2 regions of the Megasphaera sp. UBA4233 genome follow, and region 2 is predicted to be linked to the other one. Evidence: a T-box and tRNA genes for the amino acid it is inferred to sense, from the RefSeq annotation. Region 2 holds a T-box; the other holds one or more tRNA genes.

Region 1 (8,287 bases), on a different contig from region 2:
ATGCAGGAGCTTTTTGGCTGTCATGACAGACAAACCATTAAATCATATCATCTGTCATGACAGATTCATAAAAGTTTATACAACCGTCTAAAACGCTTTTGTAATTGCAAAATACACATGAATATACTGTAACAAATTACAGTGTGTTTCCTTTTTGCTTTTGATATAATGAAAACAAAAAGACAGCTAAAAAATATAGTTTAAGAATAAAGGAGGCGTACATTATGAAGAGACGTCATCATTGTAAAACATCCCATGCCAAACTGACATTGGCTGTATTGGCCCTGTGTAGCATGACGGCTTTCTGGGGCGGTGCTGCCTGGGCCGCTGATGCTGGGCAGACTCCGGATCCCGTCCAGGACGGCATCCATTATTTCAGTGTTAACCCTGAGAATGGTAACCGCGACAAAAATTACAATAATGACGGTGCGGTAGGGAAGGACTCTCTGGCTATCGGGGCTGGGGCCCATGCTGAAGGAACTATGGGGGCTACGGCTCTGGGCAACGATGCCGTAGCTGACGGTGAACGGGCACTGGCTGTAGGAAATGGCTCGAAAGCTACCGGTTTGGACGCTATTGCCATTGGTACCGGGTCCCAGGGGGAAGCCACTGGAACGAATGCCATCGCTATTGGCGAACAGAGTCATGCTAAGGGTATGTATACGACAGCGGTGGGCAGTTATTCTGAAGCCACTGCCAAAGGGGCCGTGGCCCTGGGACAGCAGGCCAAGAGCAAAGGAGAGGACAGCACCAGCATCGGCATCATGGCTAATGGCATGGGCAAAGCCGGAACGGCCGGGGATCATTCCACCGCCGTAGGGGCCTATTCCGAATCTTCCGGACTGGCTTCTACAGCTTTGGGTGGCTTCAGCAAAGCCACCGATGACTTCGCAACGGCTTTGGGCTATGGCAGTGGAGCCGTCCTCCGGGGCACAGCCGTAGGCGCTGCCAGCCAGGTTACGGGAGAAGGCGGCACGACGATAGGCCTGCTGAGCATTTCTTCTGCCCCGGGAGCCGTGGCGCTGGGCATGAGTTCCGTAGCCGACCGGGAAGCGGGCTGGCAGGGATACCATCCGGTGTACGGCCAGATGCAGGACGTTTCTCCTGCCTGGCAGTCCACCTGGGGTGCTGTTTCCGTCGGGGCCGGGCCTTCCCAGGATGAAAATGGCCGGTTGATTCCCCAGCGGACCCGGCAGATTATCAACCTGGCAGCCGGGACGGAAGATACGGACGCCGTGAACGTGGCCCAGCTGAAGGAAGCCATGAGCGATGCCCGGATTTCCATTCATGCCGGGGAAGGCATCGTCGTGGAGAAACAGGGATCGGAATATACCATCAAAGCCAATCTGAATGGCTTGGGCAATACCCATGGGGAAGTCCAGATTCTGTCTGATCCGGAGGAATTTCCAGAGAACCCGGATCAAAGGGAAGTATCTCCCAATCAGCCTAGACAGGCACCGGGGCTGCAGCTGGCTCGTGCCGTAGCGGAACCGGAAAAGGAAACCGATGACGGCGGACCACTCCATGTGGGCTATGTGGCTAATCCCGTTTCCTTTGTCACGGAAGACGGCAATGCCGCTACTCTCAATGACGGAGGTACGATCAACGTTTTGGGCGGAGACAATATCCGGACGGCATCTACCACTACTACCGATGCTAATGGCGGCAAGGTCGATACTATCCATATCAATTTGGAACGGGATATCAATGTCGATAGTGTCCAAATCGCCCAGGGCGGGCCACTGTTGAACGGAGACGGCCTGGATATGAGCAATCAGTCCATTACCCAGCTGGCACCGGGTGAAGTATCGGCGACGTCTACGGACGCCATCAACGGCAGCCAGCTCTACGCCACCAACCAGATGGTACAGGAAAACCGGCAGAACATTACCCAGCTGGGAAATTCCCTGAACAAACTGGATAACCGCATCAATCGTGTTGGTGCAGGTGCGGCAGCTTTGGCAGCACTTCATCCGCTCGACTTTGATCCGGACAGCAAGTGGGATTTCGCTGCTGGTTATGGCAACTATCGTGATGCCAATGCAGCGGCTGTCGGACTCTACTATCGTCCTAATGAAGACACCATGTTCAGTGTCGGTGGCAGCTTCGGTGGCGGTGAAAACATGATCAATGCCGGCGTCAGCCTGAAAATCGGCCGCGGCAACCATGTTTCCAACTCCCGTGTAGCCATGGCTAAAGAAATTCGCGATATGCGTAAAGCTATGGCTGAACAGGCAGCTGAAATTGCAGAGCTCAAAGCGATGCATCATCTGGCTATCGATTCCAATAAGAGCATGCTCTTCCCCGATGTAGCCGATAACCACTGGGCTTACGAATATGTCACGAAACTGGCGGGCAATGGCATTATCGAAGGCTACCCGGATGGACTCTTTAAAGGCAATCAGGTGATGACCCGCTACGAATTTGCAGCCATCGTCTACCGTCTGATGGAAAAAGGACTCGGCCATACCGATCCGGAAATGAACCGCCTGGCCCGCGAATTCAGCAATGAACTTTCGTATATCCGCATCGATACGGTACATCAGGATAAAGACGGTACGCCGACCGTACAGCGTGTCCGCGTAAAGAAATAGTGACAGGACAACGACCATATCGGCCTGTCGGGATGATGTGATTACGTCTGATGATTCCGTCGATCAGGATAAATAACCAGAGGCATAGGTAGAGCGAGAGGCTTTGCCTATGCCTCTTGCCGGTTCTAAAAAACGTCGGGCAAGTGCCTGGATGGCGGACCTGTAAAAAAATAAGGGGCTGTAACAAAATGAGCTTTTTTGCTCATTTTGTTACAGCCCCTTTCTTTGGAGCCACTTATCGGATTCGAACCAACGACCCTCTCATTACGAATGAGATGCTCTACCAGCTGAGCTAAAGTGGCATATGATTGTACCTGAACGGTACTTTACTAGTATATCCATTTCGTGGCGTTTTGTCAAGAGGTAAAAAATTGAAAAAAATCGATATATTTGTTTCTTCGTTATATTTACAACGTACAATCGAAGCAGCGCAGGTTATACTATACGTGTAAAGAGGAAACGGTGATGAACCGGAATACGATAATCCTCCATATGATATATGTATCGCGAAAGGAGCGATGACTTATGAAATTCAAAGTAAATGATTCTTGTATCTCTTGTGGTATGTGCGCAGGTTCCTGTCCGGAAGTATTCCACATGGCTGATTCCGGTATGGCTGAAGCGATTCCTGACGATGTAGCACCGGAAGTTGAAGAATCCGCTATTGACGCAATGAACAACTGCCCGGCAGGCGCCATCGAAGAAGCCTGAGAAAGAAATACACAGGGCGTACGGCATCGGCAGGGTGCTGATATCGTGCAGATATAAAGTGAGACTCCCGTAATACAAAGCAGAGGCTGCAATGAAATGGCTTTAAAAGTTCGTTTCGTTGCAGCCTCTGTTTTATCTTTCGCTACAAGTCATAGATTATTTGGTTTAAACAAAATCTTATTTTTTTTCGTAGTAGTATCGTGTCCACATGGTAACTTCTGAAAGGGACGGGTGGGGCGTCATGGTTTCACTCAGGGTATAGACACTGCGCGGATCCAGCGTGCGCGTAAGGGGGAGATCGCGCAGATACTGTGCGTCGGCTGAGGCAATATCCGGGCGGAGAGGTTGTACTGTGTGAGTACCGCACATGAGAAGGTTGACAAAGGGTTGGATGAGGATGGACGCTTCGTGGCCTACGATGTGGGCGCCAAGAATCTGTTTGCTCATTTTGTCGATGATGAGTTTGATAAATCCGTCATCAGAAGCTCCCGGTTCGTATCCCAGTGCATAGCCTTTGGCTGAGGCAGAGTAGTGGTTGACTGCCGTTTCCACATCATATCCCTGCTTTCGGGCTCCTTCTTCCGTAAGTCCTGTATGGGCCGTTTCCGGATAGGTATAGGTTACGGCCGGTACGGCATCGTATTGTGCCCAGCGCCAGTTTTCGCGGGGCATATGGGAAAAGAGATTGTGGGCTATGATTTCGGCTTCGTAATTGGCTTTATGGCGGAATGGCGCCCTGCCATTGACATCGCCCAGGGCCCAGATGCCATCTGCGCTGGTTTCGAGAAACTCATTGGTCTCGATATAGCCGCGGCTGTCGAGACGGACATCCGTATGTTCCAGCTGCAGCAGTTCTGTCATAGGGCGGATGCCGGGGGCCACGAGGATTTCTTCGGCCCGTACTTCTGCCGTCGTCCCGTCTGTACGGTTGCGGATAGTCAGGACTTTTTCATCGCCTTCGCGCCGCACGGATATCGTGTCCTGGTTCAGGCGGACATCGATATGACGGTTCTGGAACTGGCGCAGCATGAACGCTGAGATTTCTGGCTCTTCTTTTGGCAGAAGGCGGACGTTGTGCTGGACGATGGTGACCTGGGTGCCGGCCGCTTCAAAGACATGAGAAAATTCACAGCCTATGGGGCCGCCGCCGATGACAATCAGGCTCTTATACGGTTTTCCCGGGAATTTGGGACCAAAGAATGTTTCTGACGTAATGTAACCGCATTCTTCCAGACCGGGGAGTACGGGGATATTCGTCCGGCCACCAGTACCGATAAAAATCTGCCGGCCTTCCAGTTCTTCTGCTGTACCGTCGGCTTTTGTCACGGCAATCGTCTTTTTGCCGGTAAACGAGGCCGTGCCGTTATAGGTATCGACGTTGGGGAATTGGTCATAATACGCCTGAATGGCCGGACTTTCGTCTATTTTCTGCCACAGCCTCCGGGCCAGCGTATCCCAGTCCAGCGTGGCGTTTTCCGCTGTGACACCGATACGGGCTCCTTCCCGTATTTCACAGAGCAGATTGGCTGCTGTCACCATGACTTTTGTCGGGATGCAGCCCCGGTTCAGGCAGGTACCGCCGAAACGGCCCCGCTCGATGATAGCAACTTGTTTATGCTGTCGTATAGCGGCATCAGCAATGATGTTGGCTGCTCCCGTGCCGATGATAATGACATCGTATTGTTTCATGGAAATCCTCCTTGTATATGGAAATCTTGTATATAATAAGTGTACGGAAAAAAACGTCTTCCTGTCAATGAGGCAGGAAGACGTTTTTGGTAATTAGTGTGTTTCCGGCAGGCTCTGGGAGAATATCCATTCCAGTGCCGGCTTCATCGTGTATGCATACAGCCATGTGTACCGATGGCTGCCGCCTTTGTAAATCGTAAGATAGTGGCTGCAGTCTGGTTCAATCAGAGAGGCGGCTTCGGCCTGCAGCTGTACGGTTGGTACATTGGCATCCAGTGTCTGGCGATCGACTTTGGTACCGGATTTTTTCAGATTCCCCAATATTTCCGTCATGCTCGGGTAGGCACCGGCATCGCCTTCACAGATGACCGTCCAGAGCGGCTGGCTGGCAAGAGGAGCCGTAACGGCGGCATTCCATTTGCAGGCGATGAGATACGATGCGGCAAAGAAGTGAGGATATTTAACATCCATGGCAATCGATGTCATGCCGCCCATGGACTGGCCTGTGTTGTATATGCGCCGCGTATCGATGGAGTAAGTCTGGCAGAGAGACTGGATGAGGTGAATCGTACGATCCAGTTCTGGCCCGTAGTCGTAATTGTCATCGACGATAACCGTGTCGTACTGGGGCGCCAGAACGAAGCAGGGATGACTGGCCTGCCATCCGGGCGATGCGAAGGTGACGGCTCCCAGCCCCTGGACGAGCGTTGCTTTGACGTCCGGTGAGACGACGCCGGCATCATGCATGAAAAGGACGAGGGGGTATTTCTTTTGTGGATCGTAGTTCTTCGGAACATAGAGATTATACTTTAATACAGCATTCTGCTGCTGGCTGTCCGTAAAGGTCCCCTGGATAAAATCTTCGACAATCAGATCCCTGGATTTGGAAGTTTCTATCCCTTCTTCCGGCCCATAGAGAGCGCCTGATACCGTTTTTACAAAACCCGTCTGGCTGACGTTCGCCTTCATGACGGGAAGTGGACTGGGATTACCGTGGCTTCCCAACTGGGGTCCGCCGCCATGGCCTTTTTTCTGACGGTCTTTGACGGGGCCGTCTTCCGGATGAGGATCGACAGAGGAATCGACGAGGGGCAGGGCCTGGAGCTGGAGTACGACATAGTTCCCTGATTCCGTATGGACAGTTGTTTTTTCTGCCGCCGTGTTTGTATAGACTTTTTCAATCGTCCGGCCATCGACGGTATAGTCGGAAGGGGAAAGGGAAGATGAAAGAACCGGCGCATCGTACTGGACGATGACATGAGAGACGTGCTCGCCATCTCCTGTAACTTCCCCGATGGCTTCAGCCCCTGTAATATGATTGGCAGCAAAAGACGTGCTGCCCAGGGAGAGACACAGCATGATAGCGGCGCCCAGCCGGCGCCAGGATTTCCATTTCATTTGCATATGACCTTCTTTTCTGATGACAGGTAAAACTAATAATATATATCAATTGACCTTAGTATACACAGAAAAGATGGCGGTTTCGTCACAATACAGACACAGTTCATCGCGGACTGCCTGACGAAACGGGCTATCAGCTGATTTTGCTGCCGTTGGCTTTCATCTTGAAACGCAGGCCCAGGACTTTTAGTAGTTTGCCTGCCGTCATAGCGACTTTGGCTGTATGCTTGCTGGAATGATCGGTGTAACCCAGGGCTCCCAGTACGCGGTTTCCCTGTTCCAGATATATGTTCAATTCTTTCGCGTGAGTGATATTTTCATAGGTAAATTTCTTCATGTATCATTTATTGACAGGACTGATTCGTTCAGCCCTTCTCCTTTTTGTATTAAGAAAGCCGCAGTATGGCATCGAGGGCCAGTTCCGACCGTTCACATTCTCCCGGCAGCATGGTGACCTGCCAGCAGAGAGGACTTTCTTTCATTTTTTCTGCCGCATACATGAGGCCGTTGGTCCGCTCATCGAGAAATGGCCGGTCAATCTGGTTGGGGTCGCCGAGAAGAATGATTTTGGTTCCTTTTCCGGCGCGGGTAATAATGCCTTTGACCTGGTTGGGTGTCATGTTCTGGGCTTCATCGATGATCAGGTAGGTTTTTTCAAGAGACCGGCCACGGATAAAATTGAGGGCTTCTGCCTGGATGATCTGCCGGTCAAAGATTTCGTCGATTCGCTCAGCCAGCTCCTGTTCGTTTTCATAGCGCAGGTCTTCATTGCCATCGACGAGCTGTTCCAGATTGTCGCGGATAGGGCGCAGCAGGGGTGCTATTTTTTCCTGTTCATCACCGGGCAGGAATCCAATGTCCGTATCGAATTGGGCGTTGGGACAGCAAATGAGGATGCGGCGATATTCCCTGGTTGGATGATTGACGATTTTTTCCAGCCCCACGGCAAGGGAATAAAATGTTTTGGCAGTACCGGCCTGGCCTTTGACGATGACCAGAGGTGCTTCATCGGCGGGGCGCATGAGTGCTTCCTGCAGGAAATACTGGCCGGCATTGCGCGGACGGACGCCGTAGGGCGCAGCATCGGCATATAAAAGCGGCACAGCCCGGCCATGGCGGACGCAGCCCAGGTGGGTCTTATTCTGTGAGGCATCGGCCCGCAGGAGAAGAAATTCGTTTTCGTACAAGGACGGATGACGGGGATGACCGTCGGGGCCGAGCTGATAAAGTGCGGCCGGATCGATGCCGTCGGCACGGAACGAGGCAAATGCATCTTCTGCCACGTACCAGTCGCTGCGGCCCAGATAAGGCTGCTGGCGGACGTTGATTTGTTCCGTACTGAAATCCTGGGCTTCGATACCGAGAACCTGTGCTTTCAGGCGTAGTAGCAGATCTTTGGTTACCAGTATAGGTTCCAGACTGCGCAGGTGGCAGCATACTTTCAGGATGCGGTTGTCGGACCGGTCGTCGGGAAGCGAGTCGGGAAGCTCTTCATGGATACAGTTGGTCTCGATGCGGAGTGTACCGCCGTTGGGAAGAGATACTCCCGTGAGCAGATTGCCGGACAGCCGCAGCCGTTCCAGAATGCGGATTGCCTGCCGGGCATTGTAACCCCGCTCGCCCTCTGCTTTTTTCAGTCCGTCCAGTTCTTCCAGGACGACTAAGGGCAGTACGAGATGATTTTCTTCGAAACATTGTAATGCATACGGTGCCTGAATCAGGACATTCGTGTCCAGTACATACGTCTTTGCCATGAAAATCCCCACCTTTGCCTGTGATTTGTTTACCTTTCCATCATAGGTGGTGAACATACAGAGACGATAAAGGTTGTGTAAAGAATTGGTAAGGCTCTGGCTACTTTGCCCTGTTACGGTAAATAACGGACTGTATAC
Region 2 (8,287 bases):
AGTTCTTTGCTTCTTTGTAAAAATCATGTAAAATAGATACAGTTCTCTTTTTTGGGATGGAGGTACCACTATGTATGACAGGGAAATGGAAAAAGCTGCCCGTATGGCCATGGATAAACAGCCGAAGAAGCGGGTTCTGTCTTTTACCTATCAGGATACATCGTATTTTATCAAGCGCAGCCTGTCCAACGGGCGCAACCGCTTTGCCAAGCAGAACGCGCACACGGCCTATCTGACGGAGGTCTATAAAATCGGACTGGTGAACAGCCGGATTCCTCTGGCGCCGGCCATCGTCTTCCTGGGTCCCGATTATTTCGTCATGAAAGCCAGCGGCCGGCCGCTGCAGCGCATCGTAAAGGAATATCCGCAGGACGCGGCCGAAGCCTATCACAAGGCAGGAGTGGCCCTGGCCCAGCTCCATTCATACGGACTGCATCATGGCCGGCCCGCCCTGCGCGATATTGCATGGAATCCCGCTACCCGTTCGATTACCTTTCTCGACTGGGAAAATGAAATGAAATTCTTCCATATCGATGGCCGCGTCCTCGATCTGTTCTTATTCATCCACAGCTATTTCCGTGAAGGATGGCCTGGAAACAATCTGCTGGATCAAGCTATAGAGGGGTATCGCTCTGTTCCGGGATGGGAAGCGCGGCTGAGTGAACTCCAGCACTTCATCACAGGCCACGGCATCGTCTTTGGCATCTGCCGGCACCTGATAAAGACCGGCTGGATCGACGTCGTGTCGGTCAGCAAGGCTGAAGCGTATATACGGGGGCTTTCCTGAGTGTTACGGAAAAGGGACTGGATAAGAACGCATATTTCACAGAAGTATGCTGTCATGCCCAGTCCCTTTTTCTTATTCTTTTGTCTGTACGGTTATACCGGCCAGTTTTTCATAGAAGGTCACCATGCAGCTGTTGTCTTCCCGGCCGCGGCCTTCCTGCATGAGGCTCTGGGTAATCTGCTGTACGATTGGTGCCAGCAGCAGGGGGACGTCCAGTTCCTGTGCCGTTTCCATGACGTGATTGATATCTTTCATCTGACTTTCCAGGAATCCGCCGGGAGCAAAATCGCGGCCATAGATACGGGCTGCTTTTTGTTCCAGTATGGCACTGCCAGCCAGACCACCCCGCACAGCTTCATACACTTTCTTAGGATCCGCACCGGCTTTCTGGGCCAGCACCAGGGCTTCGGAGACGGCAGCGATATTGATGAAACACATGATCTGATTGCACAGTTTCGTCACCGATCCGGCCCCGTTAGGTCCTGTTACGACGGCCGATGAGCCCATGGCCAGAAAGACGTCCCGGACCCCTTCTGCTACCATTTCGTCGCCGCCAATCATGAAAGCCAGCGTGCCGGCTATGGCACCGGGTTCGCCACCACTTACGGGTGCATCGAGGAAGGGACAGCCGGCTTTTTGTGCTAGGGCGGCAAATTCCTGCGATTCGACTGGAGCCACCGAGCTGGAGTCGATGAGGACCGTACCGGGGCGGATGCCGGCCAGTACGCCGTCGGGACCGGTGAGGACATCTTTTACAATGCGCCCGCTGGGGAGCATGGTGATGACCACATCCTGATTCCGGGCCGTTTCCCTGCCCGTCAGTGCCGTGTGGACCCCTTGCTGTTTTAGTTCCGCTATGGCTTTCTGGTTGCCGTGTCCATTGTCTATGATTGTGACATCCATCCCTGCCTTGCACAGGTTGCGGACCATGGGGACACCCATGATGCCCAGTCCGATAAATCCGATTCGTTTCATATCATTCATCTCCTCTGTGAAAGTGAGTCATCGTCCGTATGGGTTCAAAACTACGCCGGTGAATCGGGCAGGGCCCGTAGGTTTCGATGGCCTCTTTGTGTAGTCTGGTCAGATAGCCTTTGTGCACGGCAAAACCGTATTCCGGGTAAGTCTTGTCGTACTGTTCCATGAGCCGGTCCCGGGTCACCTTGGCAATAATCGATGCCGCCGCGATAGATGCGCTGAGGGCATCGCCGTGGACCAGGGACTGATGGGTCACCGTAAGGGCCGGCAGAGGCATGGCATCGACCAGGACGGCTTCTGCCGGGACGGACAGGGTCCGGACGGCATCGTACATGCCCTGTTGGGTCGCGTGATAGATATCAAGGTCATCAATTTCTTTTTCCGATTTGGCGATGCACGAGACGGCGACGGCTTCGGCCATGATTTTGTCGTAGAGCCGTTCCCGTTTGGCCGGCGGTACTTTTTTGCTGTCATTCAGGCCGGGACATTCCCAGAAGGGAGGCAGGATGACGGCAGCGATCATAACCGGTCCTGCGACGGGTCCCCGCCCCGCTTCGTCAATGCCGGCCACGTGATAGATGTTTTCATTATAAAATCTGGTTTCGTAGGTATACATAGAAAGCAGCCGTTCCCGTTCTTTTTCTTCCCGCACTTTGCGGCGCATAAAGGCGGCGGCTTCTTTTTGTACGGACACGCGGGAGTCTTCCTTCATAGCCTGCAGTAGGGCCGGGATGTCGGTCTGTCCGTCTTTCAGCATAGCTTTCAGCTCTGCCAGTTTATAGGCTGCCGTTTCCATTACGCATCCTCCCCGCTGAGTTCTTCTACCCGGTCGAGGGACAGGGCACCAATGCGGCCTTCGCGGAACTCTTTCAGTATGAGCTTGTACGTTTTTTCCATATCGACGGTGCCGCCCGATACGATACAGCCCCGTTTGCGGCCGATGGCTTCGACCGTGGCAAGTGGAGCTTCGTCCAGGCTATCGAGCTTGAACCGGCCTTTTAGTTCTTCCGGATACCACTGACCCAGTTCCCGGATCAGTTCGGAGATAACCGTTTCCATGTCAAAGACCGTATCGGAAATGGCTCCTGTCGCGGCCAGCCGGCAGGCATAGGTCTGATTTTCCAGTTTCGGCCAGAGCACGCCCGGCGTATCGAGCAGTTCCAGCTTGTCTCCCAGATGGACCCATTGCTTGCCCTTGGTTTCGCCGGGCTTATCGGCCGCTTTGGCCACGTTCCGGTGTGCCAGGGTATTGATCAGTGTCGATTTACCTACGTTAGGAATGCCCAGGATCATGGTACGTACCGACCGGGTCCTGAGCCCCCGCATCTTCCACCGTTCCAGCTTGGGAGCGGCCAGCTGGCGTACCTTGCTGAGGAGCTGTTTGACGCTGCGACTGTCTTTGCTGTTGAGAGCCAGCACGAGGCGGCCCTGCTGTTTATAATAAGTCAGCCACTCCGCCACACAGTCCGGATCGGCCAGATCAGCTTTATTCAGAACGACCAGAGACGGCTTCTGCCCGATGAGCTTTGCAATCATAGGATTGGTACTGCTCATGGGAATCCGGGCATCGACCAGTTCGATGACGACGTCGATGACTTTCAGATTGTCTTCGATGAGCCGGCGGGCCTTGGCCATATGGCCGGGAAACCAGTTGATAATCATATATACTACCACCTTTCTATCTTCTATTCTACTGGATTCGGCAAAAACCGTCAAACACCTATCCGAAGATGGTCCGTGCTCTGCCTGATAATCGAAAAAACAGGACCCGCGTGGAGCGGATCCTGTTTTTGTCTATCCTATGCCGTTGTATCGATCAGCCTTTACGGGTTGCCGTTAATTCCTGTACATGGGCAATGAAGTCGTCTACCGGCTGTGCACCGATATCACCTTTGGCGCGGTCGCGGATGGAGAGGGTATTGTTTTCCATTTCCTTATCGCCGATGACAGCCATGTAGGGAACTTTTTCCATCTGGGCCTTGCGGATCTTGTAGCCAATTTTTTCATTGCTTTCGTCTACTTCTACGCGGATACCCATCTTCTTGAATTTCTTGCGCAGTTCCTTGGCATAGGCCAGATGTTTGTCCGAAATGGGCAGTAATTTGACCTGTACCGGAGCCAGCCATACGGGGAAGGCACCGTTGTAGTTTTCAATGAGGATGCCCAGGAAACGTTCGACTGAACCGAAGACGGTACGGTGAACCATGACCGGACGATGTTTCTGGCCATCTTCGCCGATGTAAGTCATGTCGAACCGTTCCGGCATGAGCATATCCAGCTGGATAGTACCGCACTGCCAGGTACGGCCGATGGAGTCTTTGACATGGAAGTCCAGTTTCGGGCCGTAGAATGCGCCGTCACCTTCGTTAATCTGGAAGGGAACGCCTTTTTCTTCGATGACTTCACGCAGCGTCTTCGTAGCCAGATCCCAGATTTCATCAGAGCCCATGGAATCTTCCGGACGGGTGGACAGTTCTACGTGATAATCGAGGCCAAAAATCTTGTAAGCTTTATCAATGAGATCCATGACGCCGGAAATTTCCTGTTTCATCTGGCTCGGCAGCATGAAGATGTGGGCATCATCCTGCGTGAAGCAGCGGACGCGGAACAGGCCGTGGAGGGCACCGTGGAGTTCGTGACGATGGACGAGGCCCAGTTCAGCCATCCGCATGGGGAAATCACGGTAGCTGTGGACGTTGCTCTTGTAGACGAGGATGCCACCCGGGCAGTTCATCGGTTTGATGGCGTACGGTTCATCATCAATAGTGGTGAAATACATGTTTTCCCGGTAATGATCCCAGTGACCAGACTGTTCCCAGAGATGACGGCTCAGGATGGTCGGCGTACTGATTTCGTCGTATTCGGCTTCATCATGGAGTTCGTACCAGAGTTTGAGCAGTGTCTTGCGAAGGACCATGCCTTTGGCGTGGAAGAACGGGAAGCCCGGGCCTTCTTCGTGGAAGCTGAACAAGTCGAGCTGTTTGCCCAGTTTACGATGATCACGCTTTTCGGCTTCTTCCAGCATGTGGAGGTAATCATCGAGGTCAGATTTCTTTTCAAAAGCCGTACCGTAAATACGCTGGAGCATCTTGTTGTGTTCGTCACCGCGCCAGTAGGCACCGGCAACGGTCTGCAGCTTGAAGGCTTTAACAGCGCCCGTAGAAGCTGTATGGGGGCCGGCACAGAGATCGACGAAATCGCCCTGGCGGTAGAGGGAAATTTCAGCGTCTTCCGGCAGGTCCTGGATCAGTTCTACTTTATAATCCTGACCGGCTTCTTTAAAGAGTTTCAGCGCATCTTCACGGGATACGACTTCTTTCGTAAGAGGCAAGTTTTCTTTGACGATCTTGGCCATTTCGGCTTCGATTGCCGGGAAATCTTCCTGTGTGAAGCGGTGTTCTGTATCGAGGTCATAGTAAAAGCCGTTTTCAATGGACGGGCCAATAGCGAATTTTACGCCCGGGAAGAGATGCTGGATAGCCTGGGCCATGACATGGGATGCTGTATGGCGAAGGGTATCTTTGCCAGCCTGATCGTCAAAGGTGAGGAATTCAACAGTCGAACCGTCGGTAATCGGTTCACGCAGGTCTGTTACTTCTCCATTTACCTTTGCGACTAATACTTTTTTTGCCAGGCTGTTGCTAAGCTGTTTGACGGCTTCGGCAAGAGAAATGCCATCGGCAAATACTTTCTTGCTACCATCTTTCAAAATTAATTCTGCCATAAAAAACATCCTCCTTTGTAATACAAAAGCTCCCGTCCTCAAGGGACGAGAGCTTACTCACGTGGTTCCACCCTAGTTCAGCAGACAATACCTGCTGTACTCGAACGCGGTAACGGTGCGACCGGACATCCATACTCTATTCCGGATGCCAGTTCCAAGGCGGTAACAAAGTCGTGTCTTATGGGGTACTCTCACCACCGTACCCTTCTCTGGTATAAAACGAACAACCAGTCATGTCCTTGTCAAAACTGTTTTCTTATCACTAGGTATGCGTAAATTATACGACCGCCTTTGCCGCTTGTCAAGGGGGAATAGGGTTTGAAGTTTGAAGTTTGGGGTTTGATGTTTGGGGTTTGATGTTATTGCCTCAGACAGAAAAAGGACTGTGCATGACAGCCTTTGCTTTCATGCTACAGTCCTTTACCTATCTCAGCTATTAGCCTTTGATTTTTTTGATAGCAGCAGTCAGGAGCGGAACGATCTTGAATGCGTCGCCTACGATACCATAATCGCAAACTTTGAAGATAGGAGCATCTTCATCTTTGTTGATGGCGATAACGCAGTCAGAACCACTCATGCCAGCGAGATGCTGGATAGCACCGGAAATACCGCAGGCAATGTAGATTTTCGGACCTACCGTTTTACCTGTCTGGCCTACCTGATGGAGAGCATCGATCCAGCCAGCGTCAACAGCAGCACGGGAAGCGCCTACAGCACCGCCGAGAACGTCAGCGAGGTCTTTCAGCATGCCAGTGAACGGTTCAGGACCATTCATGCCACGGCCGCCGGATACGATAACGTCAGCTTCTTCGATTTTGATGCCTTCGCCGCCCATTTTGATGAGTTCAACGAATTTGGTCATGAAATCAGCGTCGCTGAGGTTAGCAGTCTTTTCGATAACTTCACCTTTGGCATTAGGATCAGCTTCCGGTTTTTTGAATACGTTCGGGCGAACGGTACCCATCTGCGGGCGGTTGTCCGGGCAAATGATTTCAGCCATGATGTTGCCGCCGAGAGCCGGACGAGTCCAAACGATGGTCTTGCCGTCGTCGTCAACAGCCAGGCCCGTGCAGTCAGCCGTAAGGCCGGTCTGGAGGGAGTTGGCAATACGGGGGCCGAGGTCACGGCCGATGTTCGTAGCGCCTACGAGGAATACATTCGGTTTTTCTTCATGGAAGAAATCGCAAATGACTTTTGCATATGCCGTCGTGTTGTAGTTTTCCAGTTTCGGATCGTCATATACATATACTTTATGTGCACCGTGGGCAATCAGTTCCTGTGCCAGCGGTTTTACATCTTTACCAATCAAGATAGCGCCAACTTCGTCACCGATGGTGTCAGCCAAAACGCGGGCCTGACCCAACAGTTCGAAAGATACGTTGCGCAATTTGCCTTCGAATTGTTCAGCAATGACATAAATGCCTTTGTATTCTGCTAAATCCATTTTCACTTTTCCTCCTTAGAATTAAATGATTTTCTGAGCAGTCAGTTTTTCCATCAAGGTATCAACAGCTGCCTGGTCGTTGTCATCTTCAACAGGAATGATGAGGCCCTGTGTTCTCTGAGGCGGTGTGAAAATCTTACGAACTTTCGTCGGGGAGCCGTTCAGGCCGATTTTGGTTTCGTCAGCTTTAACGTCATCAGCGGAGAGTTCAGGAATTTCGCGACGTTTTGCTTTCATCGTGCCACGGATGGTCGGGAAGCGCGGTTCGTTCAATTCTTTAACAGCCGTAATCAGGACAGGGAAGTTAGCTTCCGTAATGATGTAGCCTTCTTCGTTCTGCTGTTTTACTTTTACGCATTTAGCTTCTTCGTTTACTTCGATAGCTGCTGCATAGGTAATCTGCGGGATGCCGAGTTCGCAGGCGATCTGCGGGCCTACCTGTGCCGTATCACCATCAATAGCCTGTTTGCCGCAAAGAATGATATCGAACTGTTCGATGCCTTTGAGTTCAGCTACTTTTTTAACAGCCTGAGCCAGGCAATAACCTGTAGCCAGCGTATCGGAACCGCCGACTTTGCGGTCTGTGAGGAGGTATGCTTCATCAGCGCCCATAGCCAGACCTTCACGGAGAACGTCTTTAGCCTGCGGGGGCCCCATGGAGAGCAAAGTTACCTTTGCGCCCTGGTTATCTTTTAACTGAAGAGCAGCTTCCAAAGCGTTCTGGTCGAACGGATTGAAGATGTTCGGTACACCGGCACGAATGACGGTATGTTTTACGGGATCAATTTTTACTTCTGCTGTGTCCGGAACCTGTTTGACACATACCAATATTTCCATATTTCTGTTGCCTCCTAAAAATAATTTTTATGTCAACAGCGCTAATGGCTGCCTCATAAACAAGGATAGGTTATTTGAGCAGGAAGCCCGATGTAACCATGAGCTGTACTTCGTTGGTGCCTTCATAGATCTGCGTAATCTTGGCGTCGCGCATATGACGGGCAACGGGGTAATCTTCGGTGTAGCCATAGCCGCCAAAGATCTGGACAGCTTCTGTCGTAACTTCCATAGCGATATCGGAAGCCATTCTCTTGGCAATGGCAGCTTCCAGAGAGAAGCGGCCGCCGGCCTGTTTGGCTTCGGCTGCTTTGTAAACCAGGAGACGGGCTGCTTCGATCTTCATCTTCATATCAGCCAGTTTGAAGGAAACGTTCTGGAATTTGCAGAGCGGACGACCGAACTGTACACGTTCTTTCGAATAGGCGACAGCGTCGTCAAGGGCAGATTCAGCGATGCCGAGAGCCTGGGCAGCGATGCCGATACGGCCGCCGTCGAGGGTCTGCATAGCGATGATGAA

Evidence for each region. The T-box of region 2 lies ahead of thrS (threonine--tRNA ligase). A T-box ahead of a tRNA ligase gene usually reads a tRNA of that ligase, here a tRNA-Thr.
Region 1: it has a tRNA-Thr gene. The T-box ahead of thrS (threonine--tRNA ligase) is inferred to sense a tRNA for this amino acid. The anticodon was not compared.

The regions. Positions count from the first base shown of each region.
Region 1 is NZ_DGXL01000021.1:63,860-72,146, reverse strand. It holds gene B2U90_RS07220 (S-layer homology domain-containing protein) at 225-2,594, shown strand; tRNA gene B2U90_RS07215 (tRNA-Thr) at 2,821-2,896, opposite strand; gene B2U90_RS07210 (ferredoxin) at 3,120-3,305, shown strand; gene B2U90_RS07205 (dihydrolipoyl dehydrogenase family protein) at 3,483-4,994, opposite strand; gene B2U90_RS07200 (hypothetical protein) at 5,088-6,392, opposite strand; gene B2U90_RS07195 (hypothetical protein) at 6,529-6,732, opposite strand; gene B2U90_RS07190 (PhoH family protein) at 6,782-8,149, opposite strand.
Region 2 is NZ_DGXL01000027.1:37,893-46,179, reverse strand. It holds gene B2U90_RS10080 (hypothetical protein) at 71-787, shown strand; gene B2U90_RS10075 (NAD(P)-binding domain-containing protein) at 860-1,762, opposite strand; gene B2U90_RS10070 (ribonuclease HII) at 1,764-2,561, opposite strand; gene ylqF (ribosome biogenesis GTPase YlqF) at 2,561-3,427, opposite strand; gene thrS (threonine--tRNA ligase) at 3,582-5,489, opposite strand; T-box leader at 5,528-5,744, opposite strand; gene B2U90_RS10055 (electron transfer flavoprotein subunit alpha/FixB family protein) at 5,926-6,933, opposite strand; gene B2U90_RS10050 (electron transfer flavoprotein subunit beta/FixA family protein) at 6,955-7,770, opposite strand; gene B2U90_RS10045 (acyl-CoA dehydrogenase) at 7,841-8,287, opposite strand, start outside.